Regions from separate parts of the Pseudoxanthobacter sp. M-2 genome, predicted to be linked through region 3. Evidence: riboswitches for the same ligand, from Rfam matches in the RefSeq annotation. Region 3 holds a riboswitch; each other region holds the start of a gene.

What was found. Region 3 has a riboswitch for thiamine pyrophosphate ahead of thiM (hydroxyethylthiazole kinase). Riboswitches for the same ligand answer to the same signal wherever they lie in the genome.
Region 1: it holds a riboswitch for thiamine pyrophosphate, as region 3 does, so the genes downstream of both, thiB (thiamine ABC transporter substrate binding subunit) here and thiM (hydroxyethylthiazole kinase) in region 3, are expected to answer to the same signal.
Region 2: it holds a riboswitch for thiamine pyrophosphate, as region 3 does, so the genes downstream of both, thiE (thiamine phosphate synthase) here and thiM (hydroxyethylthiazole kinase) in region 3, are expected to answer to the same signal.

What each region holds. Positions count from the first base shown of each region.
Region 1 is NZ_JAWDIR010000022.1:385,631-395,210, reverse strand. Features, by position in the region: gene RUR49_RS13495 (PDR/VanB family oxidoreductase) at 1-652, shown strand, start outside; gene RUR49_RS13490 (MarR family winged helix-turn-helix transcriptional regulator) at 660-1,136, opposite strand; gene RUR49_RS13485 (cupin domain-containing protein) at 1,305-2,405, shown strand; gene RUR49_RS13480 (maleylpyruvate isomerase family mycothiol-dependent enzyme) at 2,422-3,210, shown strand; gene RUR49_RS13475 (fumarylacetoacetate hydrolase family protein) at 3,221-3,913, shown strand; gene maiA (maleylacetoacetate isomerase) at 3,910-4,557, shown strand; TPP riboswitch at 4,700-4,810, shown strand; gene thiB (thiamine ABC transporter substrate binding subunit) at 4,923-5,987, shown strand; gene RUR49_RS13460 (ABC transporter permease subunit) at 5,995-7,593, shown strand; gene thiQ (thiamine ABC transporter ATP-binding protein) at 7,577-8,227, shown strand; gene RUR49_RS13450 (sulfite exporter TauE/SafE family protein) at 8,414-9,163, shown strand; gene pobA (4-hydroxybenzoate 3-monooxygenase) at 9,307-9,580, shown strand, end outside.
Region 2 is NZ_JAWDIR010000011.1:803,829-813,408, reverse strand. Features, by position in the region: gene bcsN (cellulose biosynthesis protein BcsN) at 1-949, opposite strand, end outside; gene RUR49_RS08790 (CreA family protein) at 1,160-1,666, opposite strand; gene RUR49_RS08785 (potassium channel family protein) at 1,768-2,220, shown strand; gene RUR49_RS08780 (glycosyltransferase family 4 protein) at 2,201-3,244, opposite strand; gene RUR49_RS08775 (UDP-2,3-diacylglucosamine diphosphatase) at 3,241-4,041, opposite strand; gene thiD (bifunctional hydroxymethylpyrimidine kinase/phosphomethylpyrimidine kinase) at 4,194-5,012, opposite strand; gene thiE (thiamine phosphate synthase) at 5,009-5,749, opposite strand; TPP riboswitch at 5,738-5,840, opposite strand; gene RUR49_RS08760 (sigma-70 family RNA polymerase sigma factor) at 5,920-6,810, opposite strand; gene RUR49_RS08755 (carboxymuconolactone decarboxylase family protein) at 6,807-7,265, opposite strand; gene RUR49_RS08750 (hypothetical protein) at 7,440-8,252, opposite strand; gene RUR49_RS08745 (Lrp/AsnC ligand binding domain-containing protein) at 8,509-8,745, shown strand; gene RUR49_RS08740 (hypothetical protein) at 8,760-9,290, opposite strand; gene RUR49_RS08735 (Rid family hydrolase) at 9,409-9,580, opposite strand, start outside.
Region 3 is NZ_JAWDIR010000022.1:219,445-229,024, forward strand. Features, by position in the region: gene RUR49_RS12755 (DUF2254 domain-containing protein) at 1-303, opposite strand, end outside; gene RUR49_RS12760 (helix-turn-helix domain-containing protein) at 536-1,459, shown strand; TPP riboswitch at 1,732-1,826, shown strand; gene thiM (hydroxyethylthiazole kinase) at 1,887-2,684, shown strand; gene RUR49_RS12770 (substrate-binding domain-containing protein) at 2,858-3,916, shown strand; gene RUR49_RS12775 (EAL domain-containing protein) at 4,051-6,903, shown strand; gene RUR49_RS12780 (potassium transporter Kup) at 6,991-8,913, shown strand; gene RUR49_RS12785 (glutamine synthetase family protein) at 9,025-9,580, shown strand, end outside.

The sequences.
Region 1 (9,580 bases), 170 kb from region 3:
CGCGGCCGGGGCGGCGCACCATCTGCTGCTCGCCGGCGGCATCGGCGTGACGCCGCTGCTGGCGATGGCCCGCCATCTCGCTGGCGACGGTGGCGCGTTCGCGCTCCACCATTTCGTGCGCGGGCCGGAGCACGCCGCCTTCGGCGACCTGTTCGCCGGCGCGCTGGCGCCGCGGGCGCACGTGCACGCGGGCCTCGACGCGGTGGCGACGCAGGCCCGGCTCGCCGCCCTCGTCGCCGATCGCGGCGACGGAGCCCACCTCTACGTCTGCGGTCCGGAGCTGTTCATGGCGGCCGCGATCGGCGCAGCCCTGGCGAACGGGTGGCCCGACGCGGGCATCCACCGCGAGTATTTCGGCGCCGCACCGACGGTGGGGGCCGGCGCGGGCTTCGAGGTCGTGCTGGCGGCGAGCGGCGGCGTCAGCGTCCGCGTCGCCGCGGACGAGACCATCGTCGCGGCGCTGGCGCGCATCGGGGTGGTGGTCGAGGTCTCCTGCGAGCAGGGCATCTGTGGAACCTGTCTCACCCGCGTGATCGAGGGGGTGCCCGACCACCGCGACGTCTTCCTGACCGAGGCTGAACAGAGGGCCGGCGACCGGATGTGCCTCTGCGTCTCGCGCGCGGCTTCGAACCGCCTCGTGATCGATCGCTAGCGGCCGGTCAGTCGGCGTCTTTCGACGCGGCGGCGCGCAGCGGGGCGCGGCTGCGCTCGTTCACCGCGTCCGTCGCCTTCGTCAGCAGCGCGATGAGGACACGGCGCTCGTCCGCGTCGAGGCCGGACAGGATGCTCTCCTGGGCACGGGCGACGGCGGGCAGGACATCCTCGAGCGCCCGATGGCCGGCGGGCGTCAGGCGCAGTTCCCGGGCCCGCCGGTCGCGCCCGGCGACATGGCGGGCGACGTAGCCCTTCTGCACGAGACGATCGACGACGCCGCCGATGGTGCTGCGGTCGTAGGCGATGAGGCCGGCGAGAGTCGCCTGGTCGACGCCCGGTTGCGCCGCCACCATCGACAGGGCGGCGAACTGCACCGGCGTCAGCTCGAGCCCGACGCCGGCCACCTCCTCCAGGAAGATCGCCACTGCGATCTGCTGGAATCGGCGGACGAGGTAGCCCGGCATGGCGTGAATGTCGGTCATCGCTCCCGCGCCCCGCTGCTGCGCTGCACCCCCGTCCGCATAGCACCATCACCCCCCATTCGCTACATTGACGGGTATACTCATCATAGGCATACTTACCAATAATCACCGGCAAATTTCACCCGGCGCGTACGACGCCGGGGAGCCGGCGTGACGAGGGAGGACGCGATGTCGGTCGCCGTGACGATGGCCCCAGCCGCCCCCACTGCGGAGGAGGAGGCGCAACTCGCCCGGCTCTATGCCGACTTCGAGCGTCACCATTTGATGCCGCTGTGGACCCAGACCAACGACCTGATGCCGCTGACGCCGAAGCCGAAGGCGGTGCCGCACGTCTGGGCGTGGAAGGACCTCTATCCGCTGGCGCAGCGCTCGGGCGAGCTGGTGCCGGTCGGGCGTGGCGGGGAGCGCCGTGCCATCGGCCTCGCCAATCCGGGGCTCGGCGGCCATGCCTATGTCAGCCCGACGCTGTGGGCGGCGATCCAGTATCTCGGCCCGCGCGAGACCGCGCCGGAGCATCGCCACTCGCAGAACGCCTTCCGCTTCGTCGTCGAGGGCGAGGGCGTGTGGACGGTCGTCAACGGCGACCCGGTGCGGATGAGCCGCGGCGACTTCCTGCTCACCCCCGGCTGGAACTTCCACGGCCACCACAATGTCACTGACCATCCGATGGCGTGGATCGACGGCCTCGACATCCCGTTCGCCCAGCAGATGGACGTCGGCTTCTTCGAGTTCGGCTCGGAACGCGTCACCGACGCCGCGACGCCGGCGTTCTCGCGCGGCGAGCGGCTGTGGTGCCATCCGGGCCTCAGGCCGCTCTCGGGGCTGCGCGACACCGTCTCCTCGCCGATCGGCGCCTACCGCTGGGAGGTCACCGACCGGGCGTTGACCGAGCAGCTCCTCCTCGAGGAGGAGGGCCAGCCGGCCACTGTCGCGCCGGGCCACGCGGCGGTCCGCTACGTCAACCCGACCACCGGTGGCGACGTCATGCCGACCATCCGCGCCGAGTTCCACCGCCTGCGCCCCGGCACGGTGACGCAGACGCGCCGCGAGGTGGGCTCGTCTGTTTTCCAGGTCTTCGAGGGACGCGGCGTGGTGACGCTCGACGGTGGCGAGACGTCGTTAGAGACGGGCGACCTGTTCGTGGTGCCGTCCTGGTGCGCCTGGTCGCTGGCCGCCGAAGGATCGTTCGACCTCTTCCGCTTCTCCGACGCGCCGATCATGGAGCGGCTGAGCTTCGCCCGCACACAGGTCGAGGGTGGCGACCGCTGAGGCGGGGAGGCCGGAGATGGATCCCCTCGAAGCGGCCCGTGCCGCTCTGCGCGTCCGGCAGGGCGCCGGCGCGCGCCATGACGCACCCGAAGCGCCGGCCGAGGCCTTGCTCTGGGCGCGGCTCGGCACGGCCTGCGTCGCCCGGCTTTTGAACGAGCTGCCGGACGCGGCGCTGTACGCGCCGAGTGCTGTGCCCGGCTGGACGAGGGCGCACGTCGTCGCCCGCCTCGGCTATCAGGCGCGGGCGCTCGCCTGTCTGGCGGAGGGTGCGGCGAGCGGTGCCATGCAGCCGATGCACGCCTCGGAGGAGGCCCGCAGGGTGGAGATCGAGAACGGCGCCTCGCTGCCGGCGCGGGCGCTGCGCCACCTCGTCAGTCACGCGGCCGCCCATCTCGACGTCGAATGGCGCGATCTCTCCGGCCCCGCCTGGGACGCCCCCCTGACGCTGCCGGACGGGTCCGTGATCGCCACCCGCGACACGCCCTGGCTTCGCGCCCGCGCGCTCTGGCTCGGCGCCGTCGATCTCGACGCCGGGGGCTCGCTGCGCGACGCGCCGGAGGGCTTCCTCGACCGTCTCCTCGCCGAGGCGGCGGCGACCTGGCAGGGTCCCGACCGCACGCTCATTGCCACCGATCGCGCGTCCCCAATCCGCCTCGGCGCCGGCGGCTCCGCCATCCGCGGCCGTGCCGCCGACCTCGCCCGCTGGATCACCGGGCGAGGTCCGCCGGCCGGACCGGCGGCACCAGGCCTTTCGCACGAGGAACCGCTGCCCGGCGTGGCGGTCGACCCGACATCCGAGCTCTGAAGGAGCGTTCATGTCCCGACATCTGTTCCCGCCTCTGCAGTATCCGACGGTGCCGGCCGGTTCGGCGCACTATCCGGTCCACCGGATCTTCTGCGTCGGGCGCAACTACGCAGAGCACGCCGCCGAGATGGGCGTCGAGGTCGATCGCGAGGCGCCGTTCTACTTCCTGAAGGATGCGCAGGCGCTCGTGCAGAGCGGCGCCACGATCGCCTATCCGCCGGGCACCGGGAACTTCCACTACGAGATGGAGCTCGTGCTGGCGATCGGGGCGCCCGTCTTCCGGGCTTCGCCGGAGGCGGCGACCGCCGCCATCTGGGGCTACGGCTGCGGCCTCGACATGACCCGGCGCGACCTGCAGCTCGCCGCCCGCGCCAAGCAGCGCCCGTGGGATCTCGGCAAGAACGTCGAGCAGTCCGCGGTGATCTCATCGCTGGTGCCGGCGGCCGAGGTCGGCACCATCGGGCCGCAGCGCATCTGGCTCAGCGTCAACGGCGTCGTGAAGCAGGACGCCCACCTGTCCGACCTCGTGTGGTCGACGGTCGAGCTCGTCGCCCACCTGTCGCGCTTCTACCACCTGGCGCCGGGCGACCTGATCTATACCGGTACGCCGGCAGGGGTCGGCGCCGTCGTAGCTGGCGATGTCATCCACGGGGGCATCGACGGCCTGCCGCCGATCGAGCTGAGGGTAGGACCGGCCGAATGATCTTCCACGGCTATTTCCGTTCGTCCGCCGCCTGGCGGTGCCGCATTGCGTTCAATCTCAAGGGCGTGGCGATCGAGGACCATCGCTTCGTCCACCTGCGGCGGGTCGAGCAGCGTGCGCCGGACTATCTGGCGCTCAGTCCGCAAGGCCTGGTGCCGGCGCTCGAGCTCGATGACGGCACCACCCTCATCCAGTCGCTGGCGATCATCGAGTGGCTGGAGGAGACGCACCCGGCGCCGCCGCTGCTTCCCGCCGATCCCGAGCACCGGGCGCTGGTCAGAGGATTCGCCCAGGTCATCGCCTGCGACATCCATCCGCTGCAGAACCTGCGGGTGCTGAAATATCTGCGTGAGGAGCTCGGCCAGACACAGGCCGGGCTCGATGCCTGGTGTGCGCGTTGGCTCGGCGACGGGCTCGCCGCCTGCGAGGCGCTCGTCGTGCGGAGCGGCGGCGACGGGCGGTTCTGCTTCGGCGACAGGCCGGGCCTCGCCGACGTCTGCCTGGTGCCGCAAATGGCCTCGGCCGACCGCTTCGGCGTCGACACCTCGGCCATGCCGCGGCTGCGGGCGGTGGCCGCCGCCTGTGCCGAGATCCCCGCCTTCGCCGACGCCGCTCCGGCGCGCCAGCCGGACGCCGAGCCCTGAGGCCGTGGCACCGGGAGCGCTCGAACCTCCCGTCGCTGCCCTTCGCGCTTGCGAGCCTTCACCGTTCGCGGACCCCGCGTCGGTCTCCATCCGGACGTCGGTCCCACCCTTGCGGCCCACCCCCTTCGTCGTCTAACGTCCCACTCGTCTCACGGGGTGCCCGTTCCCACGGGCTGAGAGGCGGCTTCAAGCCGTAAACCCGTCGAACCTGATCCGGGTCGTGCCGGCGGAGGGATCGAGATGACGGCCTTTGCGCCTTCAATCGAATGCTACCCCCTTGCTCGTTCTCAGTCCGACGGCGCTCGCCCGCGCCGCTGGATGGCCGCGTCCCGGTTTCCCGCTCCCCGCGCACCGGATGCCGCTCTATGAACCAGCCCGACAAGAACCAGCCGGACCGCTCCCGCACGCCCAGCCTTCGCCGCTCGGTCGCGACCGCCCTCACCGCCGCGCTCGCCCTCGGTGCCTTCGCGGCCGGCCCGGCGGCGGCCCAGGACAAGCCCGTCCTCACCGTCTACACCTATGACGGCTTCCCCTCGAAATATGGCCCCGGCGGCACCATCAAGGAGCGCTTCGAGGCGGAGTGCGACTGCACCCTCGAGTGGGTCACGGCCGACGACGGCGGCACGCTGCTCGCCCGCCTGAAGCTCGAGGGCGACGCCACCCAGGCCGACGTCGTGCTCGGCCTCGACACCAACCTGATGGGCGAGGCGGAGGCGAGCGGGATGTTCGCCCCGCACGGCATCACGCCGACCGGCCTCACCATCCCGGTCGAGTGGACGAGCGAGACCTTCCTGCCCTTCGACTGGGGCTGGTTCGCCTTCGTCTACAACGAAAAGAAGCTTCCCAACCCGCCGAAGAGCCTCGCCGAGCTCGTCGACGGCGAGGGCGGTCCGACGCTGCTCATCCAGGACCCGCGCACCTCCACTCCCGGCCTCGGGCTGCTGCTCTGGCTGCAGGAGGTCTATGGCGACAAGTCCGGCGAGGCGTGGGCGAAGCTGAAGCCGAAGATCGTCACCGTGACGAAGGGCTGGTCGGAAGCCTACGGCATGTTCATCGAGGGCGAGGCCGACATGGTGCTGAGCTACCAGAGCTCGCCCGCCTACCACGTCATCGCCGAGAACCAGGAAGGCTTCCACGCGGCGATCTTCCCCGAGGGCCACTACGTGCAGATCGAGGTCGCCGGCATCACCAAGGCGACCGACGATCCCGAACTTGCGAAGAAATTCATGGCCTTCATGATCTCCGACGGCTTCCAGTCGGCGATCCCGACCGGCAACTGGATGTATCCGGCGGCGCTGCCGGAGAGCGAACTGCCGCCGGCGTTTGCGGCGCTGCCGAAGCCGGGGAAGAGCTTCCTGCTCGATCCGAAGGTGGTGCAGGAGAACCGCCGCGCCTGGATCGACGCGTGGCTCGCCGCCTACGGCAACTGACCTCCCGGTGAGAGCCCTTACGCTCGCGCCGTCGGCGCTCGCCGGCGGCGCGGCGCTCGCCCTCGTCGGCGGCGTCGTCGCGATCGCCGCGGTCGGCCTCGTTTCGGCCGCCGGCACCCTGCCGGCGGTGCCGTGGGCCTATGTGCGCGGCATCCTCGCCTTCACCGTGCTGCAGGCGACGCTTTCGACGGCGATCTCGCTCATCCTCGGCGCTAGCCTCGCGCTGGCGCTCGCTCGCCGGCCGGCGTTTCCCTGTCGCGGTGCCGTGCTGGCGCTGCTCGACCTCGCCTTTGTGCTGCCGCCGGTGGTGGTGATCTTCGGCGTCGTCGCCGTCTACGGCAATGCCGGCTACGTCCGCGAGATCAGCGACGCCATCGGCCTTTCCACCGGCCGCTGGCTCTACGGCCTGCCGGGCATCCTCATCGCCCACGCCGTCTTCAACGCGCCGTTCTGCGCCCGCGTCTTCCTCGCGGCGCTGGAGGCGGTGCCCGGTGAGCACTTCCGCCTTGCCGAGCAGCTCGGCATGAAGCCCGGCGCGATCTTCCGGCTGATCGACCGGCCGATCCTGCTTCGCGAGGCGCCCGGCGCCGGCGGCCTCGTCTTCCTGCTCTGCTTCACGAGCTTCCCGATCGTTCTGGCCCTCGGCGGCGGCCCCGGCGCGGCGACGCTCGAGGTCGCGATCTACGAGGCGATCATGTCGGAGGCCGATTTCGGCCGCGCGGCGGTGCTGGCGAGCGTTCAGATCCTCTGCTGCCTGGCGCTGATCGGCGTCGCCGCGGCGCTCGAGCGGCGGCCGGCGGAAGGCGGGGAGGGCGGCTGGCGGCAGCCGCGGCCGGACCGCGCCGCCGCCCTGCCGCGCGCGATCGACACCCTCGCCGGCCTCGCCGGTCTCGCCGTCGTCGCGGTGCCGGTTGCCGCCGTCGCCATCTCCGGCGTGCCGGCGCTGCCGCGGCTCCTCGATCGCGAGGTGCTCGACGCCGCCGTGACGAGCGCCGTCATCGCGCTGCCGGCGGCCGTGCTCGCCTCGGCGCTGGCGCTGTCGCTCGCCGCCTTCTCCCGCCACCTGAAGCTCGACCGCGCCGCGCCGCGCTGGGCCATGCTGCCGCGCCTCGCCGCCTTCGCCATCCTGCTAGTGCCGCCGATCGCGCTCGCCGCCGGCCTGTTCGTCGCAGCCCGCGCCGTCACCAACCCGTTCGCGCTGGGTGCGCCGCTGATCGTGCTCGTCAACGGCCTGATCGCGCTGCCCTTCGTGCTGCGACGGGTGGAGCCGCCGCTGATGCTCGCCGGCGAACGCTGGGGGCGGCTTGCCGACGGCCTCGGCATCGGCGGCCTCGCGCGCCTTCGCATCGTCGACGCGCCGCTGCTGCGGGCGCCGCTCGCGGCGGGCTTCGCCACCGCGCTGGCGCTCTCCTTCGGCGATCTCGGCGTCGCCGCCTTCTTCGGCTCCGGCCGGCTCGTCACGCTGCCGGTGCTGCTCTACCAGCGCCTCGGCAGCTACCGCCTGGACGAGGCGGCCGCCATCGCGCTTCTCATCGGCGTCGTCACGTTCGCCGCCTTCCTGCTCGCCCGCCGGCTCGGCGGAGGTCCCGATGCTGATCGTCTCTGAACTTGCGGTCGAGATGGCGGGTTTCTCCGCCCGCTACGACCTCACCGTGCCGCGCGGCGCGCTCTGCGCCGTCGTCGGCCCCTCCGGCGGCGGCAAGACGACGCTCTTGCACGCCATCGCCGGCTTCGTTCGCCCCGCCTCCGGCACGCTCACCTTCGACGGCCGCGATCTCCTGCCCCTCGGGCCGGCCGAGCGGCCGCTGACGCTGGTCTTCCAGGAGCACAACCTCTTCCCGCACCTCACCGCCGCCGACAATGTCGGCCTCGGTATCCATCCAGGCCTGCGGCTGACGGCCCCCGACCGGGCGCGCGTCGATGCTGGCCTCGCCCGCGTCGGCCTCGAAGGCCTCGGCCCACGTCGGCCGAACCAGCTCTCCGGCGGCCAGCGCCAGCGCGTCGCGCTCGCCCGCGCGCTGGTGCGCGACCGGCCGCTGCTGCTGCTGGACGAGCCGTTCTCCGCCCTTGACCAGGACCTCCGCCGCGAGATGATCGCGCTGGTCGACGACGTCCGCCGCGAACGCGGTCTCACCGTCGTCATGTCGATCCACACGCCGGAGGACGCCGCCGCGGTCGCCGACATGATCGTCGAGGTGCGCGACGGCCGCGTCGACAGCCTCGCGCCGCCGCGCTCCTGAGGGGGCGGGCGCCGGCGACTGTGACGCCGGAGGCCGTGTCGCCGCCCCGTCTTGTCGACACGCGCGGCGAGGCGTAGACAGGGTTCCGCTGCCGTGTACGACCGCGCCGATGCGCCGCCGGTAGCCCCGCCCTCCGCGGCACGCCGGCCGAGCGCCGCTGCCCGCCCCCGACCGGACCTTTCCGCCTTGCTCGAACCGACCACGCTCGCCATCGTCACCGTCGGCCTCGGGCTCGGCGGCATCGTCAAGGGCGTCACCGGCATGGGCCTGCCGCTGATCGGCGTGACGCTGCTCGCCACCTTCATCGGCGTGCCGCACGCCATCGCCATCCTGGTGGTGCCGACCCTCGTCACGAACGCCTGGCAGCTGTGGTCCTACCGGCACGCCTGCGAGCGCGGGCAGATGCGCTTCCTCGTGCCGATGCTCGGCCTCGGCGCCATCGGCATCGGCTTCGGCACCTGGCTGCTGGTCGAGATCGACGAGACGCTCTTGTCGCTCGGCCTCGCCTTCATGCTGCTCGCCTACGTGGCACTGCGCCTGACGAGCCCGAACTTCCGCATCGCGCCGGGCCTCGGCCTCATGCTGTCGGCCCCCGTCGGCTTCGCCGCCGGCGTGCTGCAGGGGGCGACCGGCATCTCGGCGCCGATCGGCGTCACCTTCATCCACGCCATGCGCTTCGCGCGGGCCGCGCACGTCTTCGCCGTCTCGGCGATGTTCATGGTGTTCGCCGTCTCCCAGGTGCCGGCGCTGACGGTCGCCGGCGTGCTGACGCCGCAGCGCTGGCTGGAGAGCGCCTTCGCGCTCCTGCCGGTGGCGCTGTTCATGCCGGTCGGCACCTGGATCGGCCGCCGCGTCGACCACGCCACCTTCGACAAGGCGATCCTCCTGCTTCTGACCGTCACCGCGCTGAAGATGATCATCGACGCGATCTGGTGACCGGCGGCCCGGACGTCCGGGCGCTCGAAAAGTCCAAGTCTGCGCCGGCTTCGTGCATGGCGACGCCCGTTCCCTTGCGCCACAGTCGCCTCGATGGTGACCCCGACGGGTCGCGTGTCGGGAGGCAAAAATCCATGCGCAAGCTGCGCACCCAGGTCGGCATCGTCGGCGCCGGTCCCGCCGGCCTCGTGCTCGGCGAGCTGCTCGCCCGCGCCGGCATCGAGGCGGTGATCGTCGAGCGCCACGATCGCCCCTACATCGAGGAGCGCATCCGCGCCGGCGTCATCGAGCATTGGGCGGCAGCCCTCCTCGACGAGCTCGGCCTCGGCGCCCGCCTGCGCCGCGAGGGCCTCGCCCACCACGGCATCGAGCTGCGCTTCGCCGGCCGCGGCCACCGCATCGACTTCCCCTCGCTCA
Region 2 (9,580 bases), on a different contig from region 3:
CCGTCGAGCTCGGCTGCGGCGACGGCGAAGCGGCGGGCGATGCCTCGCTCAACGCCGGCGGCATGCCGAGTTCGGTCGGCGCCGACGTCGGGCTGGACGGCCGCACCATCGTCGGCTGCGCCACCGGCGTGGGCAGCCGGTCGGAGGGCTGCCGCACCGTGCGGACGGGCGCCTGGGTCGCCTCGGGCCGCCGTGTCGTCCGTGGCGGCGCCGCGACGACGGGGGCAATGCCGACCGGCGGCGGAGCAGCGGCTGCGGCCCGCGAAGCGGCGGCCTGGTCGGTCAGCGGATTGATCGATACGCCGCGCTGGCCGATTTCCGGATCGGCGGGCGGCGGCGTGCCGAAGGGGTTCCAGTTCGGATTGGGAAGGGTGGCGACGAAGGCGAAGCCGTACATCACCGCCAGCAATTGCGCGTCCGTCACGCCGCGGCGGCAGAGCCGCAGCCTGAGACTGATCTCCCCGCGCGCGCTCGGCTCCTGGAAGATGTTGCGCTGGGCGTGGATGCGCTGCCACGCATAGAGGCAGCGGCCGTTGGCGTTGCCGCCGAAGGCGAAGCCGAAGGGGCCGTAGCTGTTCTGGGCATAGTCCGGCGAGATCGCCATCGGCAGCGGGATCTTGCGCCGCATCTCCGCGCCGATCTCGGTCAGGGTGCCGGTGTCCCGCTTCAGGTTGCCGGCATCGGGCGGCGCCTTCAGCGGACCGTAGAAGGTGACGTCGATCGTGTTCTCGCCGGAAACGCTGCCGTCGGTCTGCAGGATGATCGTCTGCCGGACCGCGTTGCGGTAGGTGCGCTGGATCACGCCGATGACGGTCGGCCCACCCACCGGCGGCGCGACGAAGGCAGCTTCCGGCCCGAGCATCCGGTCCTGCGCGAGGGCGATCGGCTCGACCCGCTCGCCGTAGGGCGCCATGACGCAGCCGGCCAGCGACAGTGCACTTACGAGCACGACCGTTCCGCCGCGCATCCGGGGCCAAAACTGCAACACCATACGCCCCATCCGGCGCCCCTGCCCATCGCCCTTAACCGAACGTTAGGCACATTGGCGGAGGTTGAGGGGTTGCGTAAAGCACCCAGCCGGGGCGCTCAAGCGCGCATGCGGGCCAGCGGGAAAATATCCCCTGTCACTTTGCCGGCATCCGCCCGAGCGACTGCGCTCTCAGTCGACGAAGTCGGCGCAGCGCGGCGCCGGCGCGGCGCCCCAGGGCATGATCGGCACCGACGAGGTCGAGTTCTTCGGGCTGCCCTCGATGATGCGGTCGGAGTAGACGAGGTAGACCAGCACGTTCCGCTTCGTGTCGCAGCCGCGCACGATCTGCATCCGCTTGAAGACGAGCGAGCGTCGCTGGCTGAACACCTCCTCGCCCTGCTCGAACTTCTCCTTGAACGTGATCGGGCCGGTCTGACGGCAGGCGAGCGAGATGTCGGAGACCTCCTCGGCCAGGCCGAACATGCCCTTGTACCCGCCGATGTAAGGCAGCGTGTAGTGGCAGGCGACGCCCTCGATCGCGGGATCGTCGATGCCGTAGACGACGAGCTTGGCGTCTGGCGAGAGCATCCGCCAGACCGTCGTCTTCTCGAAGATCTCGTCCGGCCCCTGGGCCAGGGCGGGGGACGCAAGAAAGAGGGACAAGGCGGTGGCGGCGGCGAGGCGGAGGATGGACATCGGCGATCCTTCGTGAAATGGCGTCCGGCATCGATATAGGAAGCGGACGGCGCAGTTGCGACGGACGCGGGCGGCCCTCGTCGGGCCGGCGGGGGGTGAGCATGATCCCGGTTCTCATCGGCACGCTCGCGTGCCTGATCGCGGTCGCCATTCATACGACCGTGGTCAGCGCGGTGATCGTCGCCTCGCCCCGGCTCGCCCGGGATGCCACGCGACACCGCTTCTTTCGTATCGTCCGTACGGTCCTGCCGTCGGCCATCACCCTGCTCGTCGCCCACATGCTCGAGATCATCGTCTGGGCGTCGATCTACAAGCTGCTCGGCGTCACCGCCGACGGCGACGCGTCCTTCTACTTCGCCTTCGTCAACTACACGACGCTCGGCTACGGCGACGTGCTGCCGACGTCCGAATGGCGCCTGCTCGGGCCGATGGCGGCCTGCTGCGGCATCCTGCTGTTCGGGTTGTCGACGGCGGCGCTTTTCGAGGTGCTCCGCCAGACGGCGCTGACCGTCGAGACGGTGGACGAGGCCGCGTCTACTCGGCCGCGGCCCTGAGCGGCAGATCGGGCAGTTCGTGGCCGATCGCCGCCAGCATGTTCTCGAGGAAATTGCGGGCCGAAGCCTCCCACGAGAAGCCCAGCGCATAGGCCCGGCAGCGGGAGCGGGGAATCTCGAGCGCCGCCAGCGCCGCCTTGCGCAGGTCGTTGTCGAGCACGCCCGTGCGGCTGTCGCCGATGACGTCGATCGGCCCCATCACCGGGAAGGCCGCCACCGGAACGCCGCTCGCCAGCGCCTCGATGACGACATTGCCGAACGTGTCGGTGAGGCTCGGGAACACGAAGACGTCGAGCGAGGTGAAATGCTCGGCGAGCTCGCGGCCGACCTTTGCGCCGGTGAAGACGACGTCCGGGAAGCGGCGCTGCAGATCCGCGACGGCCGGCCCGTCACCGACCACGACCTTCGAGCCCGGCAGGTCGAGCTCGAGGAAGGCCGAGAGGTTCTTCTCGATGGCGACCCGGCCGACATAGCCGAAGATCGGCCGCGGCAGGTCCAGGACCCGGCGGTGATCCGGGTTGAACAGGCTGTGGTCGACGCCCCTGTTCCAGCGCACGAGGTTGGTGAAGCCACGAGCCGCCAGGTCGCGCTCCAGCGTCGGCGTCGCCACCATGCAGGCGGCCGCCGCGCCGTGGAAATAGCGCATCCACGCATACGTCCAGTCTAGCGGCACGGGAATGCGGGCCGCGACGTACTCGGGAAATCGGGTGTGATAGCTCGTCGTGAAACGGACGCCGTTCCGCACGCACCAGCGCCGGGCGAGCACGCCGAGCGGGCCCTCCGTCGCGATGTGGATGAGCTCGGCGCCAGAATCACGAAGCCTGCCGTACACGGACCACGGCGTGGCCAGCGCCAGCCGGATCTCCGGGTAGGTCGGACAGGGGATCGTCTTGTAGTCCGCCGGGGTGAGCGTCTCGCAGGCGACACCGAACGTCTCGAGCTCCTCGAGCGTGCGCTCGAGCGTCCTGACGACGCCGTTGATCTGCGGGTGCCAGGCGTCACTGACGAGCAGGAGTCGGCTCATGCGGCGGCGCGTGCGCCGGGGGCTGCGACGGGGACGAGGCTCCGGGAAGAGCTCGCCCAGTAGACGAGCTCAAGCGTTCCATCATGGGATTCGATCACAGCGGTGCAGCTCTCCACCCAGTCGCCGGTGTTGATGTAACTCACACCGCCGAGGTCGTGCAAAGCGGCATGATGGATGTGGCCGCACACCACCCCGTCGACGGCCCGCCGTCGCGCCTCGGCCGACAAGGCATCCTCGAACTTCCCGATGAAGTTCACCGCGTTCTTCACCTTCAGCTTCGCCCAGGCGGAGAGCGACCAGTAGGTGAGGCCGATCTTGCGCCGGCCCACATTGAGCCAGGTATTCATTCCGAGGGCGGCAGTGTAGGCCCAATCCCCGAGGAATGCGAGCCACTTGGCGTGTCGGACGACGATGTCGAACTGATCGCCGTGGATGACCAGGAGCCGTCGGCCGTCGGCCGTCTCGTGGATGGTCGAATCGACAACCTCGACGCCGCCGAAATGCGTGCCGAGATAATCCCGCAGGAACTCGTCGTGATTGCCCGGGACGTAGACGACCCGGGCGCCCTTGCGCGCCTTGCGCAAGAGCTTCTGCACGACGTCGTTGTGTTCCTGCGGCCAGTACCACGCCCGCCTGAGGCGCCAGCCGTCAATGATGTCGCCGACGAGGTAGATCGTCTCGGCATCATGATGGCGCAGGAAGTCGAGCAGCAGGTGCGCCTGGCAGCCTCGTGTCCCCAAATGCACGTCGGACAGGAAGATGGTGCGGCACAGACGCGTGGGAGCGTCGTCGCTCATGGCTGGAACCTTGCTCGCGCCGGCCGACCTGGCAGCCGCCGCCACCGGAGGGCAGATTCGGCGGAACGAGCGGTCCGGAACAACTTCGCCGGCGCGCTCGGCCGCCGAGAGACACGATTCCGATTTCAGGATTGTGACGAGGTTCCCGGCTGTCAGGCGGGCCAGTGCGCATGGAAGTGGTGCACGGGGCCGTGGCCGCGGCCGATCGTCAGCCGGTCCGCCGCGGCGATGGCGGCGGCGATGAAGCGCTTGCCCTCGCCCACGGCCTCCTCCAGGGCGGCGCCCTTGGCGAGCCCGGCCGTGATCGCCGAGGACAGGGTGCAGCCGGTGCCGTGGGTGTTGCGGGTCGCGATCCGCGGCGCCCGGAACCAGACCGGATCGCGGCCCGACTGAACGAGCACGTCGGCCGATTCGTCGCCCGTGGCGTGGCCGCCCTTGACCAGCACGGCCGCCGGCCCGAGATCGAGGAGCGCCGTCCCCTGCGCCACCATCTCGGCCTCGTCAACCGCCGGCGAACGCCCAAGCAGCCGGGCGGCCTCGAAGAGGTTCGGGGTGATCAGCAGCGCCATCGGGAAGAGCCGCCGCGTCAGCACCGCCACCGCCGCGTCGGCGATCAGCGGGTCGCCCGAGGCTGCCACCATCACCGGGTCGAGGACGATGGGCGGCCCGGCCCAGGCCTCCAGCCCGCTGGCCACCGCCTCGATGACCGCCGGTTGCGACAGCATGCCGATCTTCACCGCCGCGACGGCGAGGTCCGAGAAGACCGAATCCATCTGCGCGCGAACGAACGCCGGCGGGATCTCCTGGATCGCCTGCACGCCGGTGGTGTTCTGGGCCACCAGCGCGGTGACGACGGTGGCGCCATAGACACCGAGGGCAGAGAAGGTCTTGAGGTCGGCCTGCAGGCCGGCGCCCGCCGTCGGGTCGGTGCCGGCGATGGAGAGCGCGATCGGCGTCGTCGGAACAGTCATGCGGAGGCCTCGGCACGGGCAGCATCGACGGCGCGGCGGAGCGCTCTCGTGGCAGCTGCAGGATCGGGTGCGGCACAGACTGCGGAGATGACGGCGACACCGTCCATCCCCGCGGCGATGACGGCGCCGGCATTTTCCGCGGTGATGCCGGAGATGGCGCCGACGGGCATCGCCCTCACGCGCCGGCGGACGGTCGCGGCGATCTCGGCAATGCCGGCGACGCCGATCGGCGGCGGTGCGTCCGCCTTGCTGCCGGTGGCGAAGGCGCACTGGCCGCAGACATAGTCGAGGAGGTCGAGTTCGGCCGCCTCTGCCTCGGCGACGGAGTTCAGGCTGAGGCCGAGGATGGCGTCGGGACCGAGCAGCCGGCGCGCGTCGGCGACGGCCATGTCGTCCTGGCCGACATGCGCACCGTCGGCGCCGGCGGCGAGCGCCACGTCGATGCGATCATTGACGACGAGCGGCACGCCCGAGCCCGCCAGCACGGCGAGGAGCGCCCGCGTCGTCTCGACCATTTCGCCGGTGGATGCGTGCTTGTCGCGGTACTGCAGGAGGGTGGCGCCGCCCGCCACCGCGGCGCGGGCGATGTCGGTCAGCGGCCGACCGTTCGAGGCCGACGGGTCCAGGACAATGTAGACCGAGTGGTCGACGCTGCGGCGCGCGCGAGCCCCGGCCGGCAGAGGCGAACCACCCGGACCAGCGGTTCTCGACAGTGTCTGTGCGAGGTGAGCAGCCATCCCATTCCCTCCGCCGGAATGACCCGGTTCAGGTTCGAGGGGTTGGTCGCGCACGACCTCTCAGCCCGGACGGGCACCCCCATGAGGAGGCGGCACCGTAGCCGCGGCGGCAGGCGGATGTCAAAGCGCTGAACCAGGGCCAACGCCCCCGATGCGACCCGCGTCGACCTCTACGGCGGCGGCACGTGCGAGAGCTTGTCGGGGTTGCGGACGACGTGGATGGCGGTGATCAGGCCGTCCTCGATCTCGAAGGCGGTGGTCTGCAGGGTGCCGTCCGCGTGGCGCGTTACATAGCCCGGCAGGCCGTTGATCCGCGCCTCGCGGACGACGCCCGGTCCGAGCGGCGCGCGGGCGAGCCGGCTGAAGAAGCGCGCCACCGCCTCGCGGCCGACGAGCGGATCCTTCACCGCCGAGGCGCGCCCTCCACCATCGGCGGTGAGCACGACGGAGGCGGCCAGCACCTGCGAGAGCGCCGATGCGTCGCCGCTGTCGGCGGCCGCGCGGAAGGCGCGCGCGATGCGCTCGCTCTCTTCCGTCGGCACGGGGAAACGCGGCCGCTCGGAGCGGACATTGCGGCGGGCGCGGGTCGCGAGCTGGCGGCAGGTCGCCGGCGATCGTCCCAGCGTCGCGGCAATCTCGTCGAAGCTCGCATCGAAGATGTCGTGCAGCAGGAAGGCGGCACGCTCCAGCGGCGACAGCCGCTCGAGCGCCAGCATCAGCGCGACCGACAGGTCGAGGGCTGCATCCTCCGCGTCTCCGCCGCCGAAGGCATCGGCCTCGAGCACGGGCTCGGGCAGCCACGAGCCGACATAGGTCTCCCGCCGCGCCCGCGCCGACTTCAGCCGGTCGAGGCAGAGCCGGGTGACGACGCGCGACAGGAAGGCGCCGGCATCGTCCACCGCGGCCCGGTCGGCTCCGTGCCAGCGGAGGAACGCGTCCTGGACGACGTCCTCGGCATCGGCGACCGAGCCCAGCATGCGGTAGGCAAGGCCGCGCAGCCGGCGCCGGTGCGGCTCGAAGCCATCCGCCGGCGCCGACGACGGGGGCAACGTGGCGTTCACGCCGCACTGCGCTCCTCGACCGGATGCACGGCACGAACGCCGACGTTGAGCCGGTTCCAGCCGTTGATCGCGACGATCAGCATGGACAGGCGAACGATCTCGGCCTCCGAGAAGTGGCGGGTGAGCTCGTCGTAGACATCATCGGGCACGCCTGACTCCGGGAGACGCGTCAGCGCCTCGGTCCACGCCAGCGCCGCGCGCTCGCTGTCGCTGAAGAGCGGCGATTCCCGCCAGGCGCTGAGGAGATAGAGCCGCTGCTCGCTCTCACCGTGCTTGCGTGCATCGCGGGCGTGCATATCGAGGCAGAACGCACAGCCGTTCAGCTGCGAGGCCCGCATCTTCACGAGCTCCATCAGCGATGTCGGGAGGCCGCTCGCCCGGACATAGGTCTCGAGGCCCATCATGGCCTTGATGGCGTCGGGGGCGGATTTGAACAGGTCGATACGGGGGGTCATCGTCGTCCTCTCGTTGCCCGGATGAGCCCGGGTTCGGAGACAGGACGAGACAGACCGACGAGGTGTGACACCGATCCGCAAAAATGTTGCCGACCGTCCACGTCGGCGCGGCCGCGGGTCGCGGCCGACCTCAGACCATGCCGACGGGCAGCAACCACCCATCAGCCTCGTCGATCAGTAATATTCCTCTTCCGAAGTGCCGCGGTAGAGGTTCATGATAGTGTTGCGCGTCCCGACCGAGCCAGCGAGCGTCTCGGTGCCGTGCCAGCTCTTCTTGCCCTTGCGATTGTTGACCGCAAAGGCGTATCCGGTGTTCGGCAGGAACTCGAACTTCTTGAACTTCTTCAGCGAGCGGCGCGTCAGCTTGGCGATGAGCGAGCCGTCTTCCTCATAGAGAACGGTGCCGATGTCGCGCTGGCTCTCGTCAGGCGGCAGATAGATCTGCATCGTGACGATCTTCTCGAGACCGTCGGTGTGCGGCTTGATGCGGTAGCCCTCGGTGTCACGCAGGAGCGTGCAGCGCGGCCAGGCCTGGATGTCGCCGACCTTCGCAGGCGTCGTGTCGAAGCGCAGCGCGATGTCGGTGGCGAGCTTGCGGAAGACCGCCTGCTTCAGCTCCGGCGAGGTCAGGATTTCCGTCATCTCGCGCCAGAACTGCTTCAGTCCCGGCGGCAGGGTGTCGAGGGCCTCGCGCGACAGGAAGAAGCGGTCGCGCGTGCTCTCGCCGTTCGGCCGGCGCCAACGCTCGATGTTGATGGGCGAGTAGACCGACTTCTCCGGCAGGCTCGCGAGGATGTCGCGGTAGAAGTCGGCGGGGAACAGCTCCCGCGCGTAGAAATACGAGAACGGGTGGTCGCTCGATTCCGCCTTGTCGACGGCCGCCACCATGTGGGCGATGACCCGGCGCTGGCGCTCGGTGAGCGAGCGGGGCATCGGCACGACGACGGACGAGGACGCGGCGGCGGCGTTCATGGCAGGGGACGGCATCGGATCGGCTCCGGGTCTGTGGGCGTTGCGCTCGTCCAGCCACTGGAAGTCCGCGGCCCGGACGATCCGCCTTTCCTCTCTTTTGCGCGCGTCGGGGGGTGGATGGCAAGAGTCCGCAACAGATGCGAGTGAAAATCAGAAGCGCCTCTTTCCCCACCCCTCCCCGGACGGGCCTTGCCTCTTGCTCCTTGGGCGGGCTTCCGGTTCAGTCCGATCGATTGCAGCGGCCCCGCTCCGGGGCGTGCCGGAGTTGCCCATGAAGCCCTTCTTCATTCTGGTCAAATGCCAGCTCGGCAAGGCCTACGACGTCGCCAACCGCATCGCCGACGCCGAGATCGCCTCCGAGGTCTACTCGACGGCCGGCGACTACGACCTGCTGGTGAAGATCTATGTCGAGGAGACCGCCGACATCGGCCACTTCATCGCCGAGAAGGTCCACACCATCGACGGCATCCAGGACACCAAGACGATCGTGACGTTCAAGGCGTTCTGAATGGCTCCGGGACGTCACCCGTCCGCGAGAGGCAAAAGCGTAGCGTGCCTGATCGGGAGCGAGCAGGCCGTGATGAAGCGTGTGACGGCGGCCTTGGCTCCTGTCACATTGCCGTTCACCGCGACAAGGACGCCGGCTGCTTCACTTGATATTTCCACATGGACAGATCGTTTCGCATCATGAATGTCATCGATCATGTGCAAGGCGAACGCCATACTCTCAGAGACAAACACAAACGTGTCAGCACTTGGTCGGCGTAATCTGGCGTCACTCCCCACGTCGTAGCCGCCGTCCGTCTTCATGGTGAAGTTGTATTTCTTTCCAGGAGATGCATTAATCGATTTTCCCTTGTAAACAAAGGAAAACGACAGAACACCAGAAGATGTGCATGTTCCCAGAATATATGCACTGGTTGATAGCACCCCACGCAACGACGCCTTCTGGCTCCCAGCGCTGCCGTCTTTTTCGACCGAGGTGGTCCAATCGCCACGTGCAATGCCAGTCGAGAGCATTACCAAGATTAGGATACACACTGGCAATCGCATGCTTCCCCTCCGCCGCAGCGAGCTGAATACCAACCCGTAGCGCAACCTACAGTCGCGTCAAGCCGGAGAAGATGAAGGGCAGATGCGACGCGGGTTGGCTCACCGCGGCACCGCCCTTTCACCCGGCGATTACCGCCATCGCCTCCACCTCGTAGACCGCACCCGGGATCGCCAGCGCGGGCACGGCGACGGTTGTGCTGGCGGGCGGGTTGGCGAGGTTGACGTAGCGGTCGCGCACGGCGCGGTAGGTGGCGAGGTCGCCGGCGATGTCGACGAGGTAGTTGTTGAGC
Region 3 (9,580 bases):
CGTCGTGACGTCCTGCATGACGAGCCGGGTGGCGCGCGGCGTGACGTTGGAGGTCGCGGCGCTGTAGGCTGCCACCATCACCGTCAGCGAGAAGGTGGTGACCGCGAGCATGCTCGAGGCGAGGATGTTGAGGATGCTGTCGACCGCGTCGGCGCCGATCTTGCCCGGCAGCTCCCACGGGATGAAGCGCTCGGCGACGATCGCGAGCAAGGCGGTGGCCACGCCGAGCACGGCGAAGAAGCCGGCGCGCACCCACAGGCGCCGGCCGAGTCGCAGCGCCATGAAGCGCCATTTCGAGATCATCGACGATCGCCCCCCTGCGTCCGGGCGGAAGCGCCTGCCGATCGGTTGGGCACCGGTCGATCGGACGTTGCTTCCGAGCCCGAAGCTCGCCTCTCACCGCGTCGCCCGGAACGGTCCGATGCGACCGGGCGAACCCCTGCACAACACGGGATCGCCGCTGGCGTTCCAACCGGCCGCCCCACCGCCCCCGGCCGCGCGCCGGGCCGCGTCCGCCTAGCGGAGGATGCGCCCCTTGGCCAGCCGGCGCCACGGCGAGATTCCGCGCTACCGGCTCTATGGCGAGACGGACGAGGAGCGCGAGGTCGGCTTCCTGCACGTCGAGACGATCCGGGCGCGGGCCTCCCTGCACGACTGGACGATCCGCCCGCACCGCCACCGCGACCTCCACCAGGTGATGGCGGTGGCGGCGGGCGGCGGCGTCATGGACCTCGAGGGCCGTCGGCTGACGCTCACCGCGCCGATGCTGATCTCGACCCCGCCGGTGGTGGTGCACGGCTTCGCCTTCGAGCCCGGCACCGAGGGCTGGGTGGTGACGCTGTCGGCCGAGGGGCTCGCAGCGGCGCTCGCCGCCTTCGGCGACCCCGGCCTCGCCGGCGCGGCGAGCCACGCCGCCCAGGTGGCGCTCTGCGGCGAGGAGGCGGCCGAGACGCTGGCGGCCTTCGCCGCCATCGAGCGCGAGGTGCGCTTTCCGCGCGCCGGCAGCCGGGCGGCGATCCTGGCGCGGGTATCGCTGGCGCTGGTCGCCGTCGCCCGCGCCGTCGAGGCCGGGCCGCACGGCGGCAGCGACGCAGCCGGGGCGGCCGGCGCCGTGGGCACCGACCTCGCGAATGCCGATGCCGCGCTGTTCGATCGCTATCGGCGGCTGGTCGAGGAACGCTTCCGCACGCAGCCGCGCATCGGCGCGCTGGCGTCAGAACTGGCGCTGAGCGAGGGCCGCCTCAACGCCGTCTGCCGCCGCGTCGCCGGCCGCTCCGCCCAGGAGGTGCTGCACGCCCGCGTGCTGCTCGAGGCGAAGCGCAGCCTCGTCTACACCTCGATGACGGTGGCCGAGGTCGCCTATTCGCTCGGCTTCACCGACCCGGCCTACTTCTCCCGCTTCTTCGCCCGCCGGGCGGGGGTGTCGCCGGCGGCGTACCGGGCGGCGGGGGAACGGTGAGGGGGTGGTTGCGTCCTCCCCCTGCCAGGGGGGAGGACAGCCGCGCCGCAGGCGCGGCAGGGGGGGGCCTGTCAATCCCAACGCGAACCTGAATTCGGATTCACAGGCCCCACCCTGACCGCTTCGCGGTCTGTCCCTCCCCCTGGCAGGGGAGGGACAGGTGCGCCTCATCCGCCTCGCCGCCCCGCCTCGCCGCCCCGCCTCGCCGCGGCCTTGGTGGCGGACTGCCACCCCTCCCCCCGCTTCCCCTCCCCGCGATCCCGTGTATCATCCGCCCTGCCTTGGGGTGCCGCGCACGCGGCTGAGATCACACCCATCGAACCTGATCCGGGTCGTACCGGCGAAGGGAACGGCGATGTGCCGCGGCCGGAGCTTCCGGTGACGCGGCCGCCCTCCCCGCCCCCGGACGCGAGGAGGAGACACGAGGATGACGACGCTTTCCGTTTCGCCCGGCGAGGCCCTCGCGCAGATGCGCGCGGCACGGCCGCTCGTTCACAACATCACCAACTACGTGGTGATGGGCTGGACGGCGAATGTGCTGCTCGCCGCCGGCGCGGCGCCGGCGATGATCCACGCCGAGGAGGAGGCGGGCGAGTTCGCGGCGATCGCGAGCGCCCTCGTCATCAACATCGGCACGATCTCGCAGCCGTGGCTGAACGGTATGCTCGCCGCCACCAGCGCGGCCAACGCCGTCGGCAAGCCGTGGATCCTCGATCCCGTGGGCGGCGGCGCCACTGCGTTCCGTCGCGAGGCGGTGGCTACGCTGCTCCTGGAACGGCCGGCGGTCGTGCGCGGCAACGCCTCGGAGATCCTGGCGGCCGCAGGGAGCGCGGCGACCGGGCGCGGCGTCGATGCCGCCGACGAGGCGGACGCCGCAGTGGAGGCCTGCGGGCGGCTTGCCGTGCGCTCGGGGGCGGCGGTGGTCGCCTCCGGCGCGGTCGACGTGGTCTCCGACGGCACCCGGCTCGTCCGCATCGCCAACGGCACGCCGATGCTCGCCGGCGTCACGGGCACGGGCTGTGCCGCCACCGCGCTGATCGGCGCCTTCCTCGGTGCCGGTTTGCCGGCCTTCGAGGCGGCGACCGCCGGCATGGTGCTGCTCGGCGTCGCCGGCGAGATCGCTGCCGATGGCGCGAGCGGCCCCGGCAGCTTCGCCGTGCGGTTGCTGGATACGCTCGCCGCCGTCACGCCGGCGGACCTCGAGGCGCGGGCGCGGGTGAGTTGAACCCGCGCGTGGCGCCAAAGTCCGGCGATTCCGGTTGGTAGGACCACGCCGGCGCGCTTAGAGTAGGCCCCGTATCCGGACGTTCATGCGCGGGTGTCGCCACCCGCGTGACCGGATGCATCGAGGAAGCAGGCCGCGACCCCCATCGCCACGGCCTGCCGGGGGCCACGGCCATGACGCTCGCGGGCGCCATCTCGACTGTGTCTGGCGTCCTCGGCGGCACTGCGCGCCGGGCGATCACCGCCGCCGCGCTGCTGCTCGCGCTCGCCGCCTGCGAGGAGGCGACGCCCCCGGCGCAGACGGCGGCGAGCAGCGAGGCGGCAAGCGACGCGGCGATGGTCGTGCCGCGCGTCGCCCTCGTCATGAAGACGCTGACCAATCCGTTCTTCCTGAAGATGGAGCAGGGGGCGCGGCGGGCGGCGGACGAGTTCGGGGCCGAGCTGCTCGTGCGCACCGGCGCCCAGGAGACCTCGATCGAGCAGCAGGTGGCGATCGTCGACGAGCTCGTCGCCGACAACGTCTCCGCGATCGTCATCGCCCCGGGCGATTCGGTGCGGCTGATCCCGGCGGTGAAACGCGCCCGCGAGGCCGGCATCCCCGTCGTCAACATCGACAACCGCCTCGACCCCGACTTCCTCGCCCGCTCCGGCCTCGTCGACGTGCCGTTCGTCAGCGTCGACAACGAGGCCGGCGCCCTGCTCGCCACCCGCCGCCTGGTGGCGGACGCGGCCGCCTCGCCGGACCGGCCACCGGCCGCCTTCGTGCTCGAGGGCATCCGCGGCGCCGACAATGCCGAGGCGCGGCGGCGGGGCGCCGTGCGCGGCTTCGAGGAGGCGGGCGTGCCCATCGCCGCCTCTGAAAGCGCGAACTGGAAGATCGACGAGGCCTACGACGTCACCAAGCGGGTGATGACAGCCCACCCGGAGATCACGCTCGTCTTCGCCGCCAACGACATGATGGCGCTCGGCGCCAGCCGCTACCTGCGCGACGCGGGCCGCTTCGACGTGCGCGTCGCCGGCTTCGACGCCCTGGATGAGGCGCGCCAGGCGATCGCTACCGGCGAGCTGCAGGCGACGGTGGATCAGCAGGCCGACCTGCAGGGCCACACCGGCGTCGCCTACGCCCTCAGCCTGCTGCGCGGCGAGAGCGTGCCGGCGGTGACGATGATCGACGTCATCGTCGTCGATGCGGAGACCATCAACGCGGCACCGACGCCGACCGGGGGGCCATGAGCCAGGATCCGGTCCAGGACCCGGCCGCCCATCCGGTGAGAGTTCAGGCGGGAGACCCGGCCCGCGACCGCGCATCCGGCTCGGGACAGGACCCGGCGCCCTCGTCCGAACCGACCGCGGCTTCCGGCTCCGCAATGGCGGGACCCGAGGGGGCGGCGCCGCGGCGGCGGCGGCACGCGAGCCTGCTCGTCAAGTTCGTCGCCTACATCGCCGTTCTCGGCGTGCTGCCGCTGCTGGTGCTCGGGCTGACCTCGTTCGAGGTGTCGCAGACCGTGGTGGACCGGCTGGCGGCACGCTATTCGGTGGCGCTGCTCGAGGCGGAGCGGGACTATCTCGACCTGCAGCTCGAACAGGTGGAATCGCTGATCGGCAGCATCGTCAGCGTCGACGACATCGTCGACGCGGTGTCGCAGGAGCGCATCGAGACCGACGCCTACACCCGCCTCGCGACGCAGGCGAAGGTCGGCTACATCCTCAGCAACTACCTCTACATCCGCGGGCTCGTGTCGATCGACGTGCTCGCCGCCAACGGCACCTACTACCACGTTGGCGGCACCCTCGATTCCGCCCCGCCCGACAGCGACCGCCGCGGCGAGATCCTGTCGGCTCTCGCGAGCGCGGGCGAGCGGACGCACTGGTTCGGCATCGTCGAGAACCTCAACCCGCGCTCGCCCGACAGGCTGGTGATCACCGCCGGCCGCGGCATCTGGCGCACCGACCGCGAGACGGTGACACGGCGGGCGGTCGCCTCGGTGCTGGTCAACTTCGACGTCGACGCGCTCTACCGGCAGTTCGTGGTGTCGAGCCTCGGGGTCGGCTCGCATCTGATGGTTGTCGATGGCAGCCGGCGCATCGTCTACCACCCGCACGCCGAGCGCATCGGCACGACGGTGCCGGAGGACCTCATCGCCGCCCTCGCCGATCCGCCGGCGGCCACCGAGATGACGATCGACGGCGTCGAGACGCTGGTGACGGCGGTGCGCTCGAACCAGACCGGCTGGTGGGTGCTGGCGCTGGTGCCGCAGCGGACGATCCGGGCGGAGACGGCCGGCATTGCGCTCGCCACCTCGGTGGCGCTGCTGATCTGCCTCGCCTTCGTCGCCGCCGTCGGGTTCGCGCTGTCGCAGACGGTGGTGACGCCGCTGAAGCAGCTGACCGAGCGCTTCAAGCGCTTCCAGGCGGGCGATCCGGCGGCGCTGCGGCCGGTGCCGGTGAACGGCCAGGACGAGATCGCCGAGCTGTCCCGCTGGTTCAACACCTTCGTGCAGACGGCCGACGAGCGCCGGCGGGCGGACCGGGCGCTCCGCGACAGCGAGGAGCGCTATGCCCTGGCGATCCGCGGCGCCAACGATTCCCTGTGGGACTGGGACCTGAAGACCAACCGGCTCTATCTGTCGCCGCGGTGGAAGACGATGCTCGGCTACCGCGAGGAGGACGTGCGGGACGCGCCGTCGATCTGGTTCGACCGCATGCACCCCGGCGACCGCGCCGCCGTGCTCGGCGCGCTGGAGGACCACCTCGCCGGCCGCTCGCCGCATTTCGAGATCGAGCACCGCCTGCTCGCCTCCGACGGCACCTATCTGTGGATGCTGGTGCGCGGCCTCGCCGTCCGCGACGAGCACGGCGTGCCCTACCGCATGGCCGGCTCGCACTCCGACGTCACCGCCCGCAAGCGTGCCGAGGCGAAGCTGCGCCACGACGCCCTGCACGACGTCGTCACCGGGCTCGCCAACCGGCGGGCGCTGTTCGACCAGGTGGAGGAGGCACTCGCGGCGGCACGCGAGACGGGCCGGTCGGTCGGGCTCCTGATGTTCGACCTCGACCACTTCAAGGACATCAACGACACCCTCGGCCACGAGACGGGAGACCAATTGCTCGCCGCGGTGGCGCAGGTGGCGAGCGAGATCGTTGGGGAGAGCGACCGCGTGGCGCGGCTCGGCGGCGACGAGTTCGCCGTGCTGTGTCCGACGATCCCGGAACCGGATGCGCTCGCCGGTATCGCCGGGCGCATCGTCGAGCGGCTGCGGTTGCCGCTCGCCGTCGGCGAGCGGCGCTTCTCCATCACGGTGAGCGTCGGCGTTTCCGTCTCGGGACCGGCGACGACATCGGATGACCTCGTGCGCGAGGCCGATCTCGCCCTCTACGAGGCGAAACGCACCGGCCGCAACCGCGTCTGCTTCTTCGACGAGGAACTGGAGCGGCAGGCGCATGACAGGCTGGCGATCGAGACGCTGCTGCGCACCGAGCCGGCCGAGACGGCGCTGTTCCTCTTGTTCCAGCCGCAGGTCGATGCCGCCACGGGCGCCATCCGGCGCTTCGAGGCGCTCGCCCGCTGGCGCTGTGCCGACGGCTCGGTGCTGCGGCCGGACCACTTCGTGCCCGCCGCCGAGCGATCCGGGCTGATCCAGGAGATGACGCGGCTCATCGTCCGCCGCGCCCTGGAGGCGGTGGCGGCGATCGACGCCGCCGGCGGCAGCGACATCGGCATGTCGATCAACCTGTCGGCGATCGACCTCGAGCACACCGACTTCGCCGACGAGATCACGGCGATGCTTGCCGAACATGCCGTCGATCCGCCGCGCATCGAGTTCGAGATCACCGAGGGGGTGCTGCTGCGATCGTCCCCGGCGGTGATGGAGAACATCCGACGGCTCGGCGCCATCGGCTGCCGCTTCGCCCTCGACGACTTCGGCACCGGCTTCTCCTCGCTCGCCTACCTCCGGCAGTTCCCGATCCACACCATCAAGATCGACAAGTCGTTCGTCGACGGTATCGGCAGCGACCGCGGCGACGAGGAACTGGCGCGGGTCGTCATCACGCTCGGCGGCACGATGTCGAAGCTCGTCGTCGCCGAGGGGGTGGAGACGCAGGCGCAGGCCGACTTCCTCACCGCCGAGGGCTGCGACCTCCTGCAGGGCTATTTGTTCGCCCGGCCGATGCCGCTCGCCGAGGCGGCCGACACCATCCGGACCCGCCGCCGCGCCTGAGTGCCGCGGCCGCTTGCGGGTGTGTCGATAGTGGGAGTAGCGTCCGACGTTGCGCCGCACAATCGGCGTCGAGGCCCATGTCCACCCATGAGTAGCGCCAAGCCGGCCGTCGCCGGAGCCACGGCCGAGCCGTCCGGCGAGACCACCCCTGTGGCCGGCGGCAACCTCCTCGCCCTGACGCTGGGCAGCGTCGGCGTCGTCTACGGCGACATTGGGACGAGCCCTCTCTACGCCTTCCGCGAGGCGCTCGCCGCCGCCGACCAGGACGGCACGATTTCGCGCGTCGAGGTCTACGGCGTGCTGTCCCTGATCCTGTGGGCGCTCGTGCTGATCGTCACGGTCAAGTACGTGCTGATCCTGCTGCGCGCCGACAACCGCGGCGAGGGTGGCACGCTGGCGCTGATGGCGCTCGCCCGCACCGCCTTCGGGCGCGGCGCCGGCGTCATGCTGGCGCTCGGCATCGCCGGGGCGGCGTTGTTCTACGGCGACGCGATCATCACGCCGGCGATCTCGGTGCTGTCGGCGGTCGAGGGCCTGAAGCTCGTCGAGCCGCGCTTCGAGCCGTTCGTGCTGCCGATCACGCTCGCCATCATCGCCGGGCTGTTTCTCGTGCAGAACCGCGGCACCGGCCGCGTCGCCGCCTTCTTCGGGCCGATCACGGCGGTCTGGTTCTTTGCGATGGGGGCGGCGGGAGCCGTCCACATCCTCGACGACCCCGGCGTGCTGAACGCGCTCAATCCCTGGTATGGCGCGCTGTTCATGGCCGAGCACGGGCAGGCCGGGCTGATTGCCCTCGGCGCCGTCTTCCTCGCCGTGACGGGCGCCGAGGCGCTTTATGCCGACCTCGGCCACTTCGGACGGCGACCGATCCGCCTCGCCTGGTTCGTGCTGGTGCTGCCGGCGCTCGCCCTCAACTATCTCGGGCAGGGGGCGCTGGTGCTGTCGCAGCCGGAGGCGGCGGAGAACCCGTTCTTCCTGCTCTTCCCCGGCTGGGCGCTGGTGCCGATGGTGCTGCTCGCCACCGCCGCCACCGTCATCGCCAGCCAGGCGGTGATCACCGGAGCGTTCTCGCTGAGCCGGCAGGCGGTACAGCTCGGGCTGCTGCCGCGGCTCACCATCCGCCATACCTCGGCCGAGCACGCCGGCCAGATCTATGTGCCGCAGGTGAACCTGCTGCTGTTCCTCGGCGTCGTGCTGCTGGTCGGCATGTTCGGCACCTCGGCGGCGCTGGCGTCGGCCTATGGCATCGCCGTCACCGGCACCATGGTGGTGACGGTGCTGATGGCCTTCGTCGTCGTCTGGAAGGTGTGGCGGTGGCCGCTCGGGGCGGCAGTCGCGGTCATCCTGCCGTTCCTCGTCATCGACGTCACCTTTCTTGCCGCCAACCTGCTGAAGGTCCACCACGGCGGCTGGGTGCCGCTGCTCGTCGCGGGCCTTATCGTGCTGTTGATGCTGACGTGGCGGCGAGGCTCGCGCCTGCTGATCGAGAAGACACGGCGGAGCGAGGTGCCGCTCACCGACCTCATCGCCAGCCTCGAGAAGCGCCACCCGCACCGCGTCCCCGGCACGGCGGTTTTCCTGACCAGCGACCCGCTGTCGGCGCCGTCGTCGCTGATGCACAACCTCAAGCACAACAAGGTGCTGCACGAGCACAACGTCATCCTGACGATCCTGTCGAGCGACGCGCCGCGCGTGCCGGAGGCGGAGCGCATCACCATCGAGAGGCTGTCGGAGCACTTCAGCAAGGTGACCATGCAGTTCGGCTTCGTCGAGGAACCGAACGTGCCGCAGGCCCTGCAGATCTGCCGGCGGCTCGGCTGGAAGTTCGAGATCCTGAAGACCTCGTTCTTCCTCTCCCGCCGCTCGATCCGGCCGGCAGCGAAATCCGCCATGCCGCTGTGGCAGGACCGCATCTTCATCGTGCTCGCCCGCAACGCCAGCGACGCCACCGACTATTTCCAGATCCCGACAGACCGGGTGGTGGAGATCGGCATGCAGGTGAGCGTCTGACGGTGAGTGTCTGAAGGTGAGCGTCTGACGGCAGGCATCCGAGGCGCCTCCCCTCGACGGGCGGGGGGCGGGCGGCGCACACTGGCGGGAGAGACTGCGCCGGAGCCTTCCATGCCGACCACCGACGTGCCGACCAATCCCGCCGAATGCATCGCCTGGCTCAGACGCCTGAACATCGACGAGGTCGAGTGCATCGTCCCCGACATGAACGGGATGATGCGCGGCAAGATCGTGCCGCGAGAGGACTTCATCCGCGCCTTCTCGAGCACCGGGCTGCGGCTGCCCGAGCACGTGCTGATCCAGGGGGTGACGGGTGATTCCGTCTACGACACCAAGGTCGCCGCCGAGATCGACCAGGACATCCGCGCCGTGCCGGATGTGGGCACCATCCGCATCGTGCCCTGGTACGGGCTGCCGACGGCGCAGGTGATCTGCGACTGCGCCTTCACCGACGGCACGCCCGTCGACTATGCGCCGCGCTCGGTGCTGCGCGCCGTGCTCGACGCCTACAAGGCGCGGGGCCTGAAACCCATCATCGCCCCGGAGATCGAGTTCTATCTCGTCGCCAAGTCGACCGACCACGACCTGCCGCTGGCCGCCCCGCCCGGCCAGTCCGGCCGCGCCGAGAGCGGCCGCCAGGCCTACGGCATCGAGGCGGCGAACGAGT